Regions from separate parts of the Limnobaculum xujianqingii genome, predicted to be linked through region 4. Evidence: predicted binding sites of a transcription regulator. Region 4 holds the regulator's gene; each other region holds the start of a gene.

Region 1 (4,812 bases), on a different contig from region 4:
GTGCGGCGATGTTTATGCGTATCCTGTTAGACCGGCGAGCGATTTTTGAGAAGTACACCACTGCGTTTTCTGCCAAAGCCTTGAAGATTGCGGCCCGATCGGAAGGGGTTCTGCGGCAAGGGTTTAACCAGAAAAACAGCATGCGGGTAGCTCAAATTTTGTATGAAGAACTTGGCGTTGGTGCTGTGGCGATTACTGACCGGGAAAAACTGCTGGCGTTTATTGGTATTGGTGACGATCACCATATTCCCGGCACGCTAATTACCTCTCACCATACTCATAAAGCCATTGAGAATAACCAAGTGGTGTATGCAGATGGTAACGAAGTTCACTATGCCTGTTCGATTACGCCTAACTGCAAACTGGGCTCAACGTTAGTAATTCCGTTACGTGGTGCTGAAAGGACTGTTATTGGAACCATTAAGCTGTATGAACCGAAAAGTCGGCTGTTCTCCTCCATTAACCGAACGTTAGGGGAAGGGATTGCTCATTTGCTATCGGCACAAATCCTGACGGGAACCCTGGAACAGCAGAGGCAATTGTTGGCGCAATCGGAGATTAAACTACTCCATGCGCAGGTTAACCCCCATTTTCTGTTTAATGCGTTAAATACGCTATCTGCGGTAATTCGCAAAGATCCCGGTCATGCCCGTCGTCTGGTGCTATCACTCTCCACTTTCTTCCGTAAGAACTTAAAGCGCAGTAATGATGAAGTTAGCCTGAGTGATGAGTTAGAGCACATCAATGCCTATCTGGAAATTGAAAAGGCGCGTTTTGCCGATCGATTAACCGTTGATATTGATATACCGGATGCACTATTACCTCTCTCTTTACCTGCATTCTCTTTACAACCTATTGTGGAAAATGCCATTAAGCACGGAACCTCTCAGATGCTGACGGAAGGTCATATCAGCATTAAAGGCTATTTTGATACTACTGGCCTTCACCATCCGGCACTGGTTTTATTGGTGGAGGATAACGCGGGTAATTACTATCCAAGACCAAACGGTGACGGTTTGGGTATGAATCTGGTGGATCGTCGCATTAAGGCCCGTCACGGCTATGACTATGGCGTGACGGTGGAAAGTCAGTCGGAAGTTTATACGCGCGTTACTATTCGTGTTCCGGCTATTGGCGGTGAAGATATGCTTAGTATAGCGTCAGAGGCCAAGCCGGCGGCTTAAGTAATTGACGTTATTAATGACAAAAGAAGCCGGGGATTCACCCGGTTTTTTTATGGTACTTATCTGGTATGTATAAGCATGTTGTATAATGTATAAAAATCAAAAGAGTATTGCTTTTTGCTGTTGGTATCTTGCTAAATGAGAGAGTTAAAAACGGGAGTAGTTGTGTGACCCTTGACTATATCATCACATCGACCATGAATTTTGTCCGCGACCATCAGGCGTGGGGCGCTCCTATTGTTTTTTTTCTGGCATTTGGTGAATCCATTGCTTTTCTCTCTTTGCTGATTCCTGCCACGGTTATCCTGATCGGTATTGGTGCAATTATTGGTGAGAGCGGTATCGCTTTCTGGCCTATATGGATTGCTGCATCTCTTGGTGCTTTTTTTGGCGACTGGATATCTTACTGGTTGGGGTGGCGTTATAAAGAACGCATTGCACATATCTGGCCACTATCGCGTAATCCACAAATGCTGGTGCGCGGTCAGCACTTTTTTGATCGCTGGGGAACCATTGGGGTATTTGTTGGCCGCTTTTTTGGTCCTTTTCGCGCTACAGTGCCGCTGGTTGCTGGTATTTGCGAGATGCCGCTGAAGTCATTCCAGATAGTTAATCTGACCTCCGCTATGCTGTGGGGTTTTCTAATCTTAGCTCCCGGAGCCTTTGGTATTCAATGGATTGCTCATTATCTGCGCTTTTAGCCATTCTGCTTATAGATAATGGGAACAATTACGCATAATCAGCCAAAACAATCTGGACATTTATACAGTATTCTCTTACTTTTAACGCTTATTAATTTGTGATGCATGTATATCAAAAGCCGGAGGCGCGGTGGATAACAGCTTGATGATGATTTTTGCTGCTGCGCTGGCAGGGTTATTACTGGGCGGACTGGTAATGGCAATTTATAACCAGCGCCATAGTCTGCAGCAGGAAAACCAAATCGCATTGCTGACCGCACAGTTGGATCAGGCGGATTCAGATAATCAACAGTTACAATCAGAACGTAAAATTCAACAGCAGGAGCTGCAAAAAGGGCAGTTGGATCTGCGCGATCTGTATGCCCGTCTGGCTGCGCTGCAGGAAAAAGCCCAGCAGCAGACGCTATGGCATGAAGAGTGCGAACGGTTAAATCAGGAATTACGCAGCCTTCAGGGTATTAATAATTCTCTGGAGGTAGAGCTGCGGGAGATGTCCACCCGCCTGGAAGAGACCCGCTTTGCTTCTGAAGAGAAGCAGCGTTTGCTAATTAGCAGCGAACAGCGATTAACCGTACAGTTTGAAAACTTAGCCAATCGTATTTTTGAGCAGAATGGACGTAAGGTGGACGAACAAAACCGCCAGAGCCTCGATCGGCTATTACTTCCTCTGTATGAGCAGTTGGACGGTTTTCGCCGTCAGGTACAGGACAGCTATGGGCAGGAAGCGCGGGAACGTCATACGCTGACCCATGAGATCCGCAATCTACAGCAACTGAACGCTCAAATGGCCCGGGAGGCGCTAAACCTGACCAAAGCCCTGAAAGGGGATAATAAGACCCAAGGGAACTGGGGCGAAGTGGTGCTCAGTCGGGTACTGGAAGCGTCGGGTTTACGTGAAGGCCATGAGTATCAGACTCAGGTTAATATGAAGGGTGAAGAGGGCAACCGCCAGCAGCCGGATGTGATCGTACATCTCCCACAGGGGAAAGATGTTGTTATTGATGCTAAGATGTCGCTGGTAAGTTACGAGCGCTATTTTAACAGTGATGACGAGCAGGAACGCAGCCAGGCGTTGCATGAGCATATTGCTTCCATCAAGTCGCATATCCGTTTGCTCAGTCGTAAAGATTATCACCAGCTTCCGGGATTACGCTCTTTAGATTATGTACTGATGTTTATTCCGGTAGAACCTGCTTTCCTGTTAGCCATCGACAGGCAGCCAGAATTAATCAGTGAAGCATTGCAGAACAATATTATGCTGGTTAGTCCAACGACATTGCTGGTGGCGTTAAGAACCATCGGTAATTTATGGCGTTATGAGCATCAAAGCCAGAATGCCCAACAGATCGCCGACCGGGCCGCGCGCCTGTATGATAAACTTCGGCTGTTTGTTGACGATATGACATCGCTGGGCATGAGCCTCGATAAGGCACAGGATAATTATCGACAGGCAATGAATAAGCTGTCTCAGGGGCGGGGTAACGTCATTGGGCAGGTAGAAAGTTTTCGAGCGTTGGGGGTTGAAGTCAAACGCCCGATGAATACTGCGATATCGGAACAGGCTTTAGCTGAATCGATATCAAAAATACCAGATAACACCGCTGAACCAGAGAATTCTTCTGATATTACCGAATGATAGTAAAAAAGAGTTATTGGTGAGTATGTTTCAGATTGTTTCTGGTAGACTAAATTAATTCATATGACTTATTAAATCAGGTTTAATCATGATGAACGAAACGCAGGAAACCACGACCCACTTTGGTTTCCGCACGATAGAAAAAGATCAAAAAGTCGCAATGGTTGCTGAGGTTTTCCATTCTGTAGCTTCAAAATATGACTTGATGAACGACTTAATGTCATTCGGGATTCACCGGGTTTGGAAACGATTCACGATTGATTGTAGTGCAGTTCGTGAAGGGCAGAAAGTGCTCGATCTGGCAGGTGGAACTGGTGATTTAACTGCAAAGTTTTCACGTCTGGTTGGTGAAAAGGGAGAAGTTGTTTTAGCCGATATTAATGACTCCATGTTGAAAATGGGCCGCTCTAAGCTGCGTGACATGGGAATCATCGGTAACGTCAACTATGTACAGGCTAATGCTGAAGCATTACCCTTTCCGGACGATCACTTCGACTGTATTACTATCTCTTTCGGGTTGCGTAACGTCACCGATAAAGACAAGGCTCTGCGCTCAATGTTCCGTGTGCTAAAACCGGGTGGTCGTCTGCTGGTGCTGGAGTTCTCCAAACCGGTAGTGAAACTACTCAATACGGCTTATGACGCTTATTCGTTCCATGTTTTGCCAAAAATTGGCGAGATGGTAACAAGCGATGCCGACAGCTATCGTTATTTAGCAGAATCCATTCGTATGCATCCCGATCAGGAAACCCTGAAAGGCATGATGGAAGAAGCTGGATTCGACGGCGTTGGTTACTTTAACCTGACGGGTGGAATTGTTGCCTTGCATCGGGGCTTTAAGTACTAATTAGTCAGACTGCGCTTTTTTGTCCGCGGGTTCTGATAGTTTGGTAGATATGGTTTTCTGCTAAGGAAGTTGGCAGAAATAAAGGGAAGTGAGTTACCAATAGTAACGAGCGTTTATACCGCCATATTTACCTTACGGTCGTCAGCGTTTTAATCTATTTTTCACCAAACCTCTTCCTGTATTATGTTTTTCCTCTACTGACAAAACCTCTTATCATCAAGTAATAAAAGGATTTTTGACATGATGCCATCACCACCCTACCGTCAAATTCGGGCGCTGTTCGATAATGACACCATTCGGGTTTATCAGGCTTATTCCAACCAAATTGCTGATTCTGCACTGGCTCACGGTACTTTTGTATCCTCACCTTTTAAAATGGCTCGTATGACCTGGATAAAACCGTCATTTCTCTGGATGATGTATCGTGCCGGATGGGGCTATAAA
Region 2 (4,812 bases), on a different contig from region 4:
CGCCCAGCGCCACTACCCTTGGGTAACAGCCGGTGATGCTAAACAACTGGTCGTCATTACACCAGATGAAACTATCCTGATCGGTGCTAATGGCCGTTATAAAGCCTATGATGCCAACTTCCAGCAGGTCGATAAGGAAAAACCAAGCCTGTCTTTACTGCTGCAAGTATTAACCGACGTTAAGCGTTTTATGGCTAACTGATTAAAACTAAAGCAAACGTAATGCTCAGGTCTTGCATTAGACTCAAGAAACGGTAGTATTATCATCTGTTTCGGCACGTAGCGCAGCCTGGTAGCGCACCGTCATGGGGTGTCGGGGGTCGGAGGTTCAAATCCTCTCGTGCCGACCAAATTCCTCTAATAAAAAACCAACCTGCTATGGTTGGTTTTTTATTGCCCCTATATTTTCGATAAAAAATATTATTATCAGTCCACACCTTCGAATAATATCAATTCACCTGATTACTTTTAACAAAAGCAAAAATGTAAAATACAATGGGATTTATAATTATTGATACGATTAAAAATTGAACGCTCATTTTAATCATTTCAGAGATCCCATCAAAATAGAGCAACCCGGTTTTTTCCGCTATAAACAAAATGGGAGACAGGCATAAAGCATGTGTCAGGCCAGTGGACAGAGCAAAAATTACGCTTTCCTTTTTTATTGGCTTTCGTGCCTTCTCTTTTGCAAACCATAAAGCCGCAATCAAACTGGCAATTGCAGTCGAAACTAAGCCAATAAAAGTAGTCGTAAGCTCAAAACGACTGCCAAATACATAGCCCGATGTAATCATTGCGATAAGTGAAATAGTATAAATACTGATGTATTTTGTCATCAACCTTCCCTGTTAAAATTTATTTTAAAACGCATAGTGACTGGCTTTGATTATATGAACTAACTTAACCACAGTAAATAACATCACTTTCAGTGCTATTTTTAGCAACGCTTACCTGAACTCAATATTTGTACAAAAAATCATCCATAACACACAAAATATCCCTACATTTATGCAGGTAATTTTCTCTCACAATTAATAAAAGCCATTTCGCTATTCCTTAAAATAATCACAACTACAATTTAACTCATGTATCCAATGCGTCGCTTTATTCATTCTTCACGGATGATGCTCAAAGAGGATGACCTATGGATATTATTGAGTATGAGGGGATCACTATCACCGTCTATGATGGCGATATCACAACTTTGCCACCAGATGGATTGGTAATTTATGGCGAGTTTGGGCGGCATATGCTGGGTATTGTCGAAAAGGGCAAGCTTAAAACGCTTAATGCTATACCCTATCAGAGTATCAATGCATTACTGATTGATTTGAAGAAATTAAATGAGGGAGGTCCGCATCATTGATGTTTGTTATTGTCTGTTATATCTGGAGGGAAGCAGAGAAAGCAGCAATACATATAGTCTGATGCAACCTTCCCGGCTTAAATGCAGAATCTAAATACAAACATCAGGTCAAGGTGCTTTCCCGTAACAGATCCAAATAGTCATATCCATCAAAAGTAATACGCGAAATTGACCACTTATCATCCCCATTCTGGGCAGCAATAACATAATGCTTATCGCATAACAGCTGAATATGAGCGGCGACCAATGACGGATCGCGGGTTGAAAAATCTTTATTAGTAATAAATGGAGCGCCCTGCGGTTGCTGTTCAACTTTCGATAAAATGACTTTCAATAGCTCAAGATCTCTTTTCATCGCACGCCTCATGTATCTGTCGGGGATTATTACTATTTTAGCAGTCAGTAAAAAAAGCACCTGCCTGTCTTCAGGCAACCTGAAAAATTTTTAATTAGTCACAGCCATCCGCTCACTATGTGACCGTCCTCTGATTTACACGCTATTTGAACTCGTATAATTAAATTTCGGTTAGGCTAACAATAGGGATGTACTATGTTTCCAGAGTACCGTGATTTAATCACTCAGCTTAAAACAACCCACCCTCGTTTCCATTCATTGTTTGATAAACATAACGACCTCGACCACGAAATCCTGCGTTTACAAGCCCAGAGTGGAAATAGTCTTAACGACAAAATAGCCACCTTAAAGAAGGAAAAACTACGCCTTAAAGATGAGCTATACCGCATTTTACGAGAGGAGTCTGAGGCTAGAGCCTGATAGTTATACTATCGTTCAAATGCAAAAAACCCGCCGAAGAGCGGGTTATTTTTTGATTTTATTGAGGATGAATAACGGATGATTTTGACTTATACCAACCAAAACAAACGCAATAGCAAATTCCGGCGGTTAGGCTGACAGAAAAAATCAACAGGCCATTCATTTCATCTGGTGTTGATTGAGCAATCATCGGAGCAACAAGACCAATAAATGCGCCGGATAATACACTGCACAAAAATGCCCAATGAAACGACCAGCCTTCCCTTAACATATACCCTGTTTGAATTGCCAACAGCCCAAAAGGTATCAGACCAAATAGAAAAGCCACAAACAGCGGAACAACGATCATGACGAATCCCAGAAAGCCCATCAGCGCTTCACCAATATCGGGAAACTCGTAAGTGATACAACCAATAAAAACACAGAGTATTGGGGCGGCGAAAATATGAAAAAGTGCAATAAACAGCCATGGAACTACTCTTTTATTCAATTCCATTTTTTATATTCCTGATATTTGGTACCCAATGCATCATAACAAGATTTCTCTTCTTCTGGATAACTGACTGTTATCAGGGCTTTTCTAATACTTCGATTACCTTTTTCTGTTATCTAACCCAATTCCACAAAAATTTCCGTTGCATTGCAAAATCGCCTCAATATACTATATATATATACAGTATTATATGGATGCTACTGAGGTTCAAAATGCAAGTTGAAATTTCTATTCGCAAAGAAGATCCGTTACCGGGTGGAGCAGAAGCCGCATTAAAAGAAGAGCTGGAAAAACGTCTGCTGTGCCATTTTGCCGATGTTCGCGTCAGAGTTCGGCGTGGTAGCGCTAACGATGTGACCGTATTGGGCGGTATGAAAACCGATAAAGAGCTGGTTACTGAAATACTACAACAAACCTGGGAAAGTGCAGAAGACTGGTTTGAAGCCTATCAGTAAATAGAAAGCCCCCAAATCTTTATCAGAAATTGGGGGCTTTTTATCGGTCAAAGAGGCTAACCCTAAGGGTTATTCTTCATCAGACTCCGGTGTTGTGTCTGCATCATCCGTATCCGATGGCTGATTTTGCATCTCTTCGGTGTTTTCATCACCGCAAATGCTTTCATCATCATCTTCTTCCGGCTCAACAACACGCTGCAAGCCAACAACATTCTCGTCTTCTGCGGTACGAATCAGAGTAACACCATGAGTATTACGACCCACTACGCTGACTTCTGATACGCGAGTACGAACCAGCGTACCGGCATCGGTGATCATCATAATCTGATCGCACTGATCAACCTGAACCGCACCAACGACACGACCATTACGTTCACTCACCTTAATGGAGATTACGCCCTGAGTCGCACGAGATTTGGTAGGATAATCAGACAATCCGGTACGTTTACCGTAACCGTTTTGCGTTACGGTCAGGATTTCACCCTCACCACGTGGAACAATCAGCGAAACAACGCGATCGTCATCACTTAGTTTGATACCACGTACACCAGCAGCGGTACGACCCATTGGGCGCACACCTTTAATGGTGCCATCTTCCAGTTTCTCTTCTTCCAGGAAGCGAACAACCTTCCCTTCTGCTGAGAACAGCATGATCTCATTAGTGCCGTCAGTTAAATCAACACCAATCAGCTCATCACCCTCATTCAGATTGACGGCAATAATACCGGCACTGCGTGGGCGGCTAAATTCGGTCAGCTGAGTTTTCTTCACGGTACCGTTGGCGGTAGCCATAAAGACATTCAGACCGGCTTCATATTCGCGTACTGGTAGAATAGCCGTAATACGTTCATCCTGTTCCAGCGGCAGAATATTAATGATAGGACGACCACGAGCACCACGGCTGGCTTCTGGCAATTGATAAACTTTCAACCAATACAGGCGACCACGACTGGAGAAGCACAGAATAGTGTCATGGGTGTTAGCCACCAACAGACGTTCAATAAAGTCTTCTTCTTTAATACGTGCTGCTGACTTACCTTTACCACCACGACGCTGAGCTTCATAGTCAGATAACGGCTGATACTTCACATATCCCTGATGGGATAAGGTAACAACCACATCTTCCTGAGTAATCAGGTCTTCAATATTGATATCGGCGGTATTAGCAGTAATTTCAGTACGGCGAGGATCGTTATACTGATCGCGAATCGCTTCAAGCTCTTCACGGATAACTTCCATCAAACGTTCCGGGCTTTCAAGAATAAACAGCAGCGCAGCAATTTGTGTCAGCAGCTCTTTATACTCATCCAGCAGTTTTTCATGCTCAAGGCCAGTCAGGCGGTGTAAACGTAACTCAAGGATCGCCTGAGCCTGCTGTTCGGTCAGATAATATTTACCATCGCGAATGCCATACTCTGGCTCCAGCCACTCAGGACGAGCTGCATCGTTACCAGCGCGCTCAAGCATTGAGGCTACGTTGCCCAGTTCCCATGGGCGAGCTAACAAGCCCATTTTCGCATCGGCTGGTGTTGCCGCCGCACGGATCAGCTCAATAATTGGATCGATGTTAGCTAATGCGATAGCCAGACCTTCCAAAATATGAGCACGTTCACGCGCTTTACGCAGTTCAAAAATAGTCCGGCGGGTAACGACTTCACGGCGGTGACGAACAAACGCCTCCAGCATCTCTTTCAGGCCCAACAACTTTGGTTGTCCCTGA
Region 3 (4,812 bases), on a different contig from region 4:
TACGCCTAAGCTCAGCATGCCGTTGTCTGGACGAGTACCAACGCTGTCAGAATCGCCGTTACCGATGTTGTTAACCCACTGGTAATCTAAACGAGTAGCGATGCTTGGAGTGATAGCATATTCAACACCAACTGCTGCCAGTGGAGAAATACCGGTATCATGAGCTTTGTATTCACCACCAGTTGCTGGATGAACTTTGGTGTCTCCACGCCAGCCCATAGCACCTAAACGGGTGTAGATATCCAGATCGTTCATTACTGGATAGCTCAGTTTAGCTGCTAATTGGATGCCTTGAGCTTTATAAGCAGCACTGTTATCACCACGGTAAGTCATACGACCTAACCAGTCATAACCTAATTCAAAACCTAAGTATTGGTTTGCTTGATAACCGAAATAAGCACCAGCACCTAATTGGTTAGGGTGAGTATTTTGGTTGTTCAGTGAATCAAGACCGGTGTTTTTGTAGAAACCAGTGTCATGGTAAGAAGACCAGCCCACTTTAGCACCAGTGTACCAAGTGTTGTCTAATGGTGCGGCTTGCGCTGCAGTAGCGAAACCGGTCAGTGCCATTGCTAGTGCAATTGCTGTCTTTTTCATTTTGCGCCTCGTTATCATCTAAAATAGTAGTGATATAAGTTAATGCTATGTGGTTCTAGTTTTAAAGTTCGAAGTTAAAGTACCCTCATCAATCCATGACTGACATCGAGAATCCGGAACCATAAAGCAACCTAATCAAGGTAAAGTTTACAACGTGTAAGAAAAGTTACAAGTGTTGAGTACTAAAAGCAGATAAAAATATCCTGATTAGTTTAATTATTAACGCCTGTGTTACGTCAGTAACTCTTAATTAAAAGCTAACCTGAGCGGCAGTATAATAATCAAGTTGAATAAATAATAGCGATAAATTAATGATTATGAGAGAAGAAAGGAAAGTGTTAAGCATTCTGTGCTATTAAAAGATTGTTATTATGTAACATAAAATTACACCACAGATGCTTTGTAATGTTATGTTAGCTTAAGTAAAGATGTTATGTGAACTAATAATCCAATTGATTGATACAGAGGGAAGAGTTGTTTCTGAGGGCAATAAAAAGCGCTTTTATCACAGGAAGTAATAACATTAAGCAATAATCATCAGTGGAAAAATGTCTGCCAATTCCCCTCTGAATTTAATATTTAATGTCTATTTTTGGTTTAATAATGTCCTGCTTACAAAATGGGCGCTGGATAATTGGTAAATATAAATACTTACTTAAAATAGGCCTTAATGTTTAAGCATTACCTTATCTTTCGCAACGCATTAGGCTAAATTTAAAGATATAACTATTTCTATGTATGACCATGCATTTGATAATCAGATATGCCGTATTGGCTGATTATAAAAGGTGCAGGATCAGTTAGTGCCAATGAGATTTCCCAAACATCTCATTATGCATCAGGGAACTCTGTAACATTGGAAGAGATTGCAAAATGAACCCATAGCAATCACCTTCTTTTGCTGCTTGATTCAATTTTTCTTTAATTTCCGGACTAATCGCAGGTAGCCAGGCAATAACTGAGCTGAAGTTACCGCTACGTAGTGCTTTTCCCATCATCTCAACGGTACTTTCAGTTGAAACTGAATTTAATCCGATGGTTTTATTTTCCGGCAATCCCAGACTATTTATCCAGTAACGATTTAAGCGACGTTCAGGCGAAAGCCAAAGTTGCCAGCGGGGTTGATGCCCTAATTGTTGCAGAAAAGGTAATAACAGGTGAAGTGTAAATGGATTTTGTGGATCGTAAATAATTTCACTCACTTGACTGGAGGTACAAGCAGGCTTCTGAGTACTACCTATTGCATTAGTTAGTGTATATGAAGCGTTATGATGTGTTTGTTGTATTGAGTGCATAATTTAGTCACCTATATTCATACTGTGTTTTTATACAGTAATCGAGCTATTGGACGAAATCAAGTATTTTCATGATGCTTCGCAAATTTTGCATTATTTAGCTATTAACTAACTATTACTTCTAGATATTTTTTGAAAATTGATTATGTTGAAAATAGTTTCAATACGTTACTTTGTGTCGTTACGTATCAAACTACATTAAAGCTATTTATCAAATACAACATGAGAGGTTATATGGACAGAGAAGATACTAAACAGTTGGTCAGGAGCGTTATTGAACATTTTAGTGAATTAGGGGAACTCACATCTCGTTCAATGTTTGGAGGCTATGGAATATGTAAAGGCAAGGTAATGTTTGGGTTAGTATCTGAAGACAAGTTCTATTTAAGAGCAAATAAAAAATTGGAAGCAGTCTTTGTCACTTATGGTATGAATCAATTTGTTTATAGCAAGAGGGGGATCCCTGTGTTGCTAAAGTATTACCATGTGAATGAATCTTTATGGCGGAACAAAGATGCGTTACGGCGTTTTGCTGCAGAAGCTTTATCTGCGGCTTCATCTGAAATGAGAGAAAAAGATACTCAAGAGTATGTAAGAATAAAGGATTTACCTAATCTCAATCTGGCAATAGAACGAATGTTAAGGCAAGCGGGAATTAAATCCTGTGAAGAGTTATTTAGTCTGGGGGCATTTCAATCTTTCATTAAGATTCGAGAAATGAAGAAGGGCATTAAATCCGATCTGCTTTTTTCATTAGCCGGTGCAATAGAAGGGTGTCATGTTGTTACTTTACCTACGGCACTTCGTGATGATTTAACTGAACAGCTCAAACTTTACGATAAGACAAAAAAGTAGGTTTTGTTAATTCTGAAAAATTAAAATAATTCAATAGATAGCGCTCTTATTTGGAGGATGTCGGAGATTCCTTTATCTCAGAATAGATAGTATCTGACAGAGAGACAAACTCAGGTAGTAGCCCAATTATTAGCGCTAGTTGTTGTGTAACTAATTGGTTTTTGTTTTCAGACTGACTGCTAAGTATTTTGATCTTTTGATTAACAGAATTGAGCGTCGAAACCATTTTTTCATTTTGTTCAGCATTTATTTGCAATGCATCATCAATATAACACATGGCATCATCAAGAAGAGATAGAGTTTCTGGGCTATCAGTTAATCGTTCCCGATGGGCACCTAATGCTGAGATATAACCCAGTAAAGAGTGATTCAGACAGAGTAATCGGAAGCCATTATCCAACTGATTAGCATCTTTATTAGGTTCTGCAGCCATACTTGAAATTACAGAGGCAAGTTCAGCATCGCAGTTGTGGGCATTACGCCGAACTATCCGGTAATCAACGCTGTTGTTTTTTCCCTGATGATATTGCTCCAGTATGGCATCAAGGTAACGACAGTTTGCATCAATTGCTTTTTTCAGTACTACGGACAGGTGCCGAAATTTCCAGTCAGGCCAAATAAAACTGACCGCAGCCCAGGCAATTCCGCAACCTATCAACGTATCGATGATTCGGGGAAGTGCAACCTGAAAACCTTCGCCCAACAGGTTAAAACAGCAGAGTACTAACAGTGTGATAAACATGGTCGCATAAGCATAACGAACATTACGGAAAGCAAAAAACAGAACGCCGCTGATAACAATCAGAATTAGTTGACCTTCCTGGGAAGGTACAAAATAGAGGATTGGCAGACCTAATAAAATACCAGCAATAGTACCCACCACTCTTAATGTCAGTCGGGTGCGGGTTGCATTATAGTTTGGCTGGCAAACAAACAGACTGGTTAGCATAATCCAGTAACCATTTTGCAGATCGGCCAGTTGAATAATGGCATATCCAATACACAGGACCATTGACATTCTAACCGCATGGCGAAACAAGGCGGATTGTGGTGTTAGGTTTTGAGAGATTCTTGACCAGATATCTTTTAAGCCCGTTAATTTATCGTCAGCCAGTGTGCTGTCTTGTACGGATTCAGTATTGGTTGTTTGCTCTGATTCGATGTTATTGAGCTGGGAATCAATGGCTTTCAAATTATTTAGCAAATGCTGTAATGATTGTGTCATAGCAATTGGCAGGCTATGGCTGGATTCCAGATTAGATAAACTCTTTTCCAGATGTTTTATCGCCTGAGTCTGATAAACATCATAAATATACTTTTGCTGATATCGAATAGAGTAAGCAATGCTGCGGCATGCTTTTGACTGTAAGGTTAAAAGCCGTTGGAAACGGAACAGAATATCGGTATAGCGCAGCGCCTCGCTTAATTGTTGATACTGTGCATGAGAAGAACTGGCCTGTTCGTGAATATCCTGAGCAACAAAATAGTAATGCAACATTCTACGCGTACTGCGCTGACCTCTGTCACCTTTAAGACGAGTTAGCAACGAAACCTTGGTCTGATTTAGAGTACTAACCAATACACCATTAGCCATGGTGGCGTGAATCAATTGATCGGTAAATTGATGTTCTTCGTCTGGATCAAACAGCATTGATTTGCTATCAAGATAGCCAGCCAGATTATCAAAGCAGCGAGCCAGATTATCTTGTAACGGGCGAATAGGTAGGATCAGATGCCCAAACAGAGTAATAATATTGTACCAAATGGCCCCTGCAAGCAGTAATACCGGTTGCGTATACCATGATTCATACAGCGATTCTCCCAACATGGTATAGATAGCGATAAGCAAAGCACCAAAAGCGATCGTGGCATAACGTTGCCCAAGGGATCCTAGCAGGATAAATCCGGCCGTTGAGAAAAGTAAACCAACAACAAATAGCCAGGGATAGGGGAACAGTAGTTCAATAGAAACGGAAGCCAGAAAAAAGCAGATAAGCGTAATCAACAAATTGCGCAGCCGTCCGGTCAGACGATCGTCCAGATCGGTTAATGCTGCTGCAACAAC
Region 4 (4,812 bases):
CAGCGACGTCTGGCGTTACGCTTAATGGCGGAACAGAAGAATGCCATTAGTGCCTATGACTTATTGGATTTACTGCGTATCTCTGAACCCCAGGCCAAACCTCCAACGGTCTATCGCGCCCTCGATTTTTTACTTGAACAGGGTTTTATTCATAAAATCGAATCCACCAATAGCTATGTCGTTTGTCACCATGTAGGCGAGCCATTACACACTTCCGCCCTGTTCATTTGTGATAACTGTGGATTAGTCACTGAGCATCACGCAGAAGGGATCGATCAACTACTTAAAGAACTGGCAGAGAAAAGCCATTTCACCATTCAACATAGCGTACTCGAAACCCATGGCATTTGTTCACAATGTGCGAATAAAGCAGAATAAAAGTAATATATTTTAAGAAATTGAAGGATAACTGTGATTGATTTACCTTGCTAATAGAGCAAGCTATATAAAGCTACACTTACAGATAAGAATAAATGAATAAATATTCTTTATACTCACATACTAAATTCATAAAAACCCACAAATCAAATCAACATAACAACATGTTTTTAAAAACAATTAATATATATTAACATTCTTTCAACGTTGAATAAGACATACATTAATAATAATAAATAACACACTTTGTTATTCACTCATCTTAATTATATTTTCTATTTTATTTTCCTTGCAAATAGAGTATATATTAGCAGCGTAATTATAATTATGTTATCCATAACACATCTTAATGATATAGCTATATATTGTTGGTTATTTTCCAGGGAAAACAAGATGAAGCAGTTTATATGGGCGCTTTTTGCTGTCGCAGGAACACTGGTCAGTGCTTCAGCCAGAGAAACAATGACGCCCATAACATTGACGACTGACGGTGAACAGCAAATTGCAGCTCAAAACTGGCGTGAAGTCACCGGACTTCCTGGCCAATTGCCTGAGCGCTGGCAGTTTATTGAAACCGATTTATCCTCTATCTGGCTGCTAAAAAATTTGGATGACCCTAATTTGCTAGGGCGCATTTCAACACAAACCCTTGATGAAGGCATTCAACTCAAAGATGAAGTGGATTCCATCGCTGATAGTTTTAAATTTCAGGCAGTTGATATTACCCGCCGTACAGAAACCTATGGCGATATTGATACTGAGCAATTAGAAGTCAGCACCAAAGATGGAGAGCAGGACGTTGCCGGTATCTTTGTGTTTATGAACTATCAGAACAAAATTTATACTATTTTGCTTACCAGTCATTCCAGCATTAATAAGCTCCAGCAGCACCGGCACCAATTGATGAATAATATTTTAGTAGCAAAAAGTGCCCCATCCGGTGCGTAATAAATTATTAAGCCTGATAAATATTCTTCAGTCATTGCCATTAAAAAAGCGCCCTAAGGCGCTTTTTGATTTTCTGCTATATCCGTTATTCGTTTTCACATCAGCCGATATCTGATTTTTGAATTTAATTACATCCAGTCGCCGTTACGAATAACACCAACGGCAAGCCCTTCAATGGTCAAACTCTGCTCACGTAAATCAACCACTATTGGTGAAAACTCTTCATTTTCAGGAAGTAGCTCAACTACGTTACCCTGTTTTTTCAGACGCTTAACCGTAACTTCATCATCAATACGGGCAACGACGACTTGACCATTACGTACATCCTGAGTTTTATGCACAGCAAGCAGATCGCCATCCATAATACCAATATCTTTCATTGACATACCGCTAACACGCAGTAAAAAGTCGGCGTGTGGCTTAAACAGCGCCGGGTCGATCTGATAGTGGCTTTCTACATGTTCCTGAGCCAGTAAAGGCTCACCTGCGGCAACCCGACCAATTAACGGGAGACCTGCATCTTCCGTTTCCAGTAGCAGACGGATCCCTCTGGATGCCCCATTAATAATCTCGATGACCCCTTTACGGGCTAAAGCTTTTAAGTGTTCTTCCGCCGCATTGGGTGACTTAAACCCTAAGGTTTGGGCAATCTCTGCACGAGTCGGCGGCATCCCTGACTGATTGATATGGTCACGAATCAGGTCATAAATTTGTTGCTGTCTGGCGGTTAGTGCTTTCATTTCTCGATTCCCTTACCCTGTTTTTTTATACAGTTATGCTGTGAGTATATACAGGTATTCGCCAGATGAAAACCTTCATACTTCATATTTACGAGATATATCGAGAAAAATGACTCCAAAGTACGGAAACCCAGACAAACAACGCCAGTAATATCATAATCAGTACCGCAGCAGATCCCATATCCTTCGCCCGCCCTGAGAGTTCATGGCGTTCGGTACCAATACGATCAACGACGGCTTCAATCGCACTATTAATAATTTCAAAAGCCACAATCAACACTACAGAACCAATCAGTAAGATTCGTTCAATGATGGAGACATCCAGCCAGCAGGCCAGAATAATGGCGACCACCAGCAGCACAATTTCCTGACGAAAAGCAGCTTCATTTTTCCAGGCAGCCCGTAGGCCCCCCCACGAATATCCCGCTGCTTTAATGATACGAGTAAGTCCTGTCACCTGGTTCATTCACAATCCCTCAAGAAAATTCTACTCAATTTTAGCAATTATCATTCATCACATCATCACAGATCGCGCCGAGTTCTGGTATTCTGGCGACTCGTTATCTATATGAGGCTCGAAACATTTATGTCTGGTTGGCGTAAACTTTACTATAAGCTATTGAATATACCAATAAAAATGCTGGTTCGTAGCAAGTGTATTCCTTCTGACCCCATCGCTGAATTGGGATTGGATACCACACGTCCAATACTATATGTCCTGCCCTATAACTCAAAAGCAGACCTGTTAACCCTACGAGCACAGTGTCTGGCTCAGGAATTACCCGATCCATTAGAACCTTATGAGATTGATGGTCAGCTACTACCCCGCTATGTTTTTATTCATGAAGGACCGCGAGTATTCAGCTATTACGCCCCTAAAGAAGAGTCGATAAAGCTATTCCACGATTATCTGGACCTGCACCGCAATCACCCCGATCTGGATATCCAGATGGTTCCAGTCTCGGTGATGTTTGGCCGTTCTCCTGGCCGCGAGGGTCATGAGAGCCATGAGGCTCCTCGCCTTCGACTGTTTAACGGTATCCAGAAATTTTTTGTCGTGATGTGGTTAGGCCGCGACAGCTTTGTACGCTTTTCCCAAACCGTTTCACTACGCTATATGGCAGATGAGCACGGCACCGATAAGACCATTGCTCAAAAACTGGCTCGCGTTGCCCGCATGCACTTTGCCAGACAGCGCCTTGCCGCAACCGGACCAAAGTTACCGATGCGTCAGGATCTGTTTAATAAATTACTAACCTCAAAAGCCATTGAAAAAGCGGTTGAGGAAGAAGCTGCATCCAAGAAGATATCGCTGACGAAAGCAAAACAGAACGCTGTCGATATGATGGAAGAGATTGCAGCCAACTTTAACTATGAAACACTACGAGTAACTGACCGGGTACTCAGTTGGACATGGAACCGACTCTATCAGGGTATTCATGTTCATAACGCCGAGCGAGTGCGTCAGTTAGCTCAGGATGGTCATGGTATTGTCTATGCGCCAAGCCACCGTAGCCATATGGACTATCTGCTGCTCTCTTATGTGCTTTATCATCAGGGGTTAGTACCACCGCACATTGCTGCCGGTATCAACCTTAACTTCTGGCCAGCGGGTCCTATTTTCCGTCGGCTGGGAGCGTTCTTTATTCGTCGTACGTTTAAAGGCAACAAGCTCTACTCTACCGTGTTTCGTGAATATCTGGGTGAATTATTCAGCCGTGGTTATTCCGTTGAATACTTTGTTGAGGGCGGACGCTCACGTACCGGTCGATTGCTGGAACCAAAAACCGGCACGCTGTCTATGACCATTCAGGCAATGTTACGCGGCGGTAATCGCCCAATCACTGTTGTGCCAGTGTATATCGGTTATGAACACGTAATGGAAGTGGGTACTTACGCCAACGAACTACGTGGAGCAACCAAAGAGAAAGAGAACCTCTGGCAGGTAGTTCGCACCATGCGTAAATTGCGTAATTTAGGGTTAGGCTATGTGAACTTTGGTGAACCTATTCCATTAATGACCTACCTGAATCAGAACGTACCAAACTGGAGAGAATCTATCGATCCGATAGAAACGCCAAGACCAAATTGGTTAACGCCGACCGTTAATCAAATTGCCAGTAACTTGATGATTAATATTAATAACGCAGCAGCAGCTAACGCCATGAACCTGTGCTGTACCGCGTTATTAGCTTCTCGCCAACGGGCTTTAACCCGTGAGCAACTGCTTGAACAACTTGATTGTTATATCCAACTACTGCGCAATGTACCTTATGCCAAAGACGCAACGGTTCCATCCAGTACACCAGAGCAAATGCTGGAACATGCGCTGAAAATGAGTAAGTTTGAGGTAGAGAAGGATAACGCCGGTGAGATCATCATATTAGCGCGTGAACAAGCAGTTCTGATGACTTACTACCGTAATAACATCCACCATATGCTGGTTCTGCCGTCGCTTATTGCCAGTATTGTGATGCATCACGATGGTATCTCTCGTCAGCAGATTATTGAGCAGGTTTCACTGATTTATCCACTGCTGCGTGAAGAACTGTTTATGCACTACAGCGAAGAAGAGGTACCCGCGGTAATTGAGACGCTGATTGATGAATTGGAACGTCAGAATCTGATTCGCCAACAGGCTGAGGGTTTACTGGCATTAACACCTTCCCGTATTCGTACGCTACAGTTACTGGCTGCCGGCGTTCGGGAAACATTACAGCGCTATACCATTACGCTTTCATTGCTG

The links. The regulator LexA, encoded in region 4, represses DNA repair genes until DNA is damaged. The targets are predictions, from matches to a motif close to TNCTGTATGTACATACAGNA.
Region 1: the regulator LexA is predicted to act here: its motif matches at 1,936-1,955, upstream of rmuC (DNA recombination protein RmuC).
Region 2: the regulator LexA is predicted to act here: its motif matches at 2,804-2,823, upstream of GOL65_RS05960 (DinI-like family protein).
Region 3: the regulator LexA is predicted to act here: its motif matches at 1,913-1,932, upstream of sulA (SOS-induced cell division inhibitor SulA).

Annotation. Positions count from the first base shown of each region.
Region 1 is NZ_JABMLK010000001.1:2,581,620-2,586,431, reverse strand. It holds gene GOL65_RS11770 (sensor histidine kinase) at 1-1,184, shown strand, start outside; gene GOL65_RS11765 (DedA family protein) at 1,352-1,885, shown strand; gene rmuC (DNA recombination protein RmuC) at 2,016-3,521, shown strand; gene ubiE (bifunctional demethylmenaquinone methyltransferase/2-methoxy-6-polyprenyl-1,4-benzoquinol methylase UbiE) at 3,610-4,368, shown strand; gene GOL65_RS11750 (DUF4291 domain-containing protein) at 4,609-4,812, shown strand, end outside.
Region 2 is NZ_JABMLK010000001.1:1,296,427-1,301,238, forward strand. It holds gene yejM (LPS biosynthesis-modulating metalloenzyme YejM) at 1-202, shown strand, start outside; tRNA gene GOL65_RS05930 (tRNA-Pro) at 274-350, shown strand; gene GOL65_RS05935 (hypothetical protein) at 450-839, opposite strand; gene GOL65_RS05940 (hypothetical protein) at 1,148-1,369, shown strand; gene GOL65_RS05945 (DUF2513 domain-containing protein) at 1,473-1,724, opposite strand; gene GOL65_RS05950 (DUF465 domain-containing protein) at 1,920-2,144, shown strand; gene GOL65_RS05955 (hypothetical protein) at 2,203-2,640, opposite strand; gene GOL65_RS05960 (DinI-like family protein) at 2,850-3,092, shown strand; gene gyrA (DNA topoisomerase (ATP-hydrolyzing) subunit A) at 3,162-4,812, opposite strand, start outside.
Region 3 is NZ_JABMLK010000001.1:1,060,375-1,065,186, reverse strand. It holds gene ompA (porin OmpA) at 1-597, opposite strand, end outside; gene sulA (SOS-induced cell division inhibitor SulA) at 1,398-1,892, opposite strand; gene GOL65_RS05005 (TfoX/Sxy family DNA transformation protein) at 2,127-2,747, shown strand; gene yccS (YccS family putative transporter) at 2,794-4,812, opposite strand, start outside.
Region 4 is NZ_JABMLK010000002.1:1,480,814-1,485,625, reverse strand. It holds gene zur (zinc uptake transcriptional repressor Zur) at 1-378, shown strand, start outside; gene GOL65_RS20850 (hypothetical protein) at 772-1,326, shown strand; gene lexA (transcriptional repressor LexA) at 1,455-2,066, opposite strand; gene GOL65_RS20840 (diacylglycerol kinase) at 2,155-2,532, opposite strand; gene plsB (glycerol-3-phosphate 1-O-acyltransferase PlsB) at 2,653-4,812, shown strand, end outside.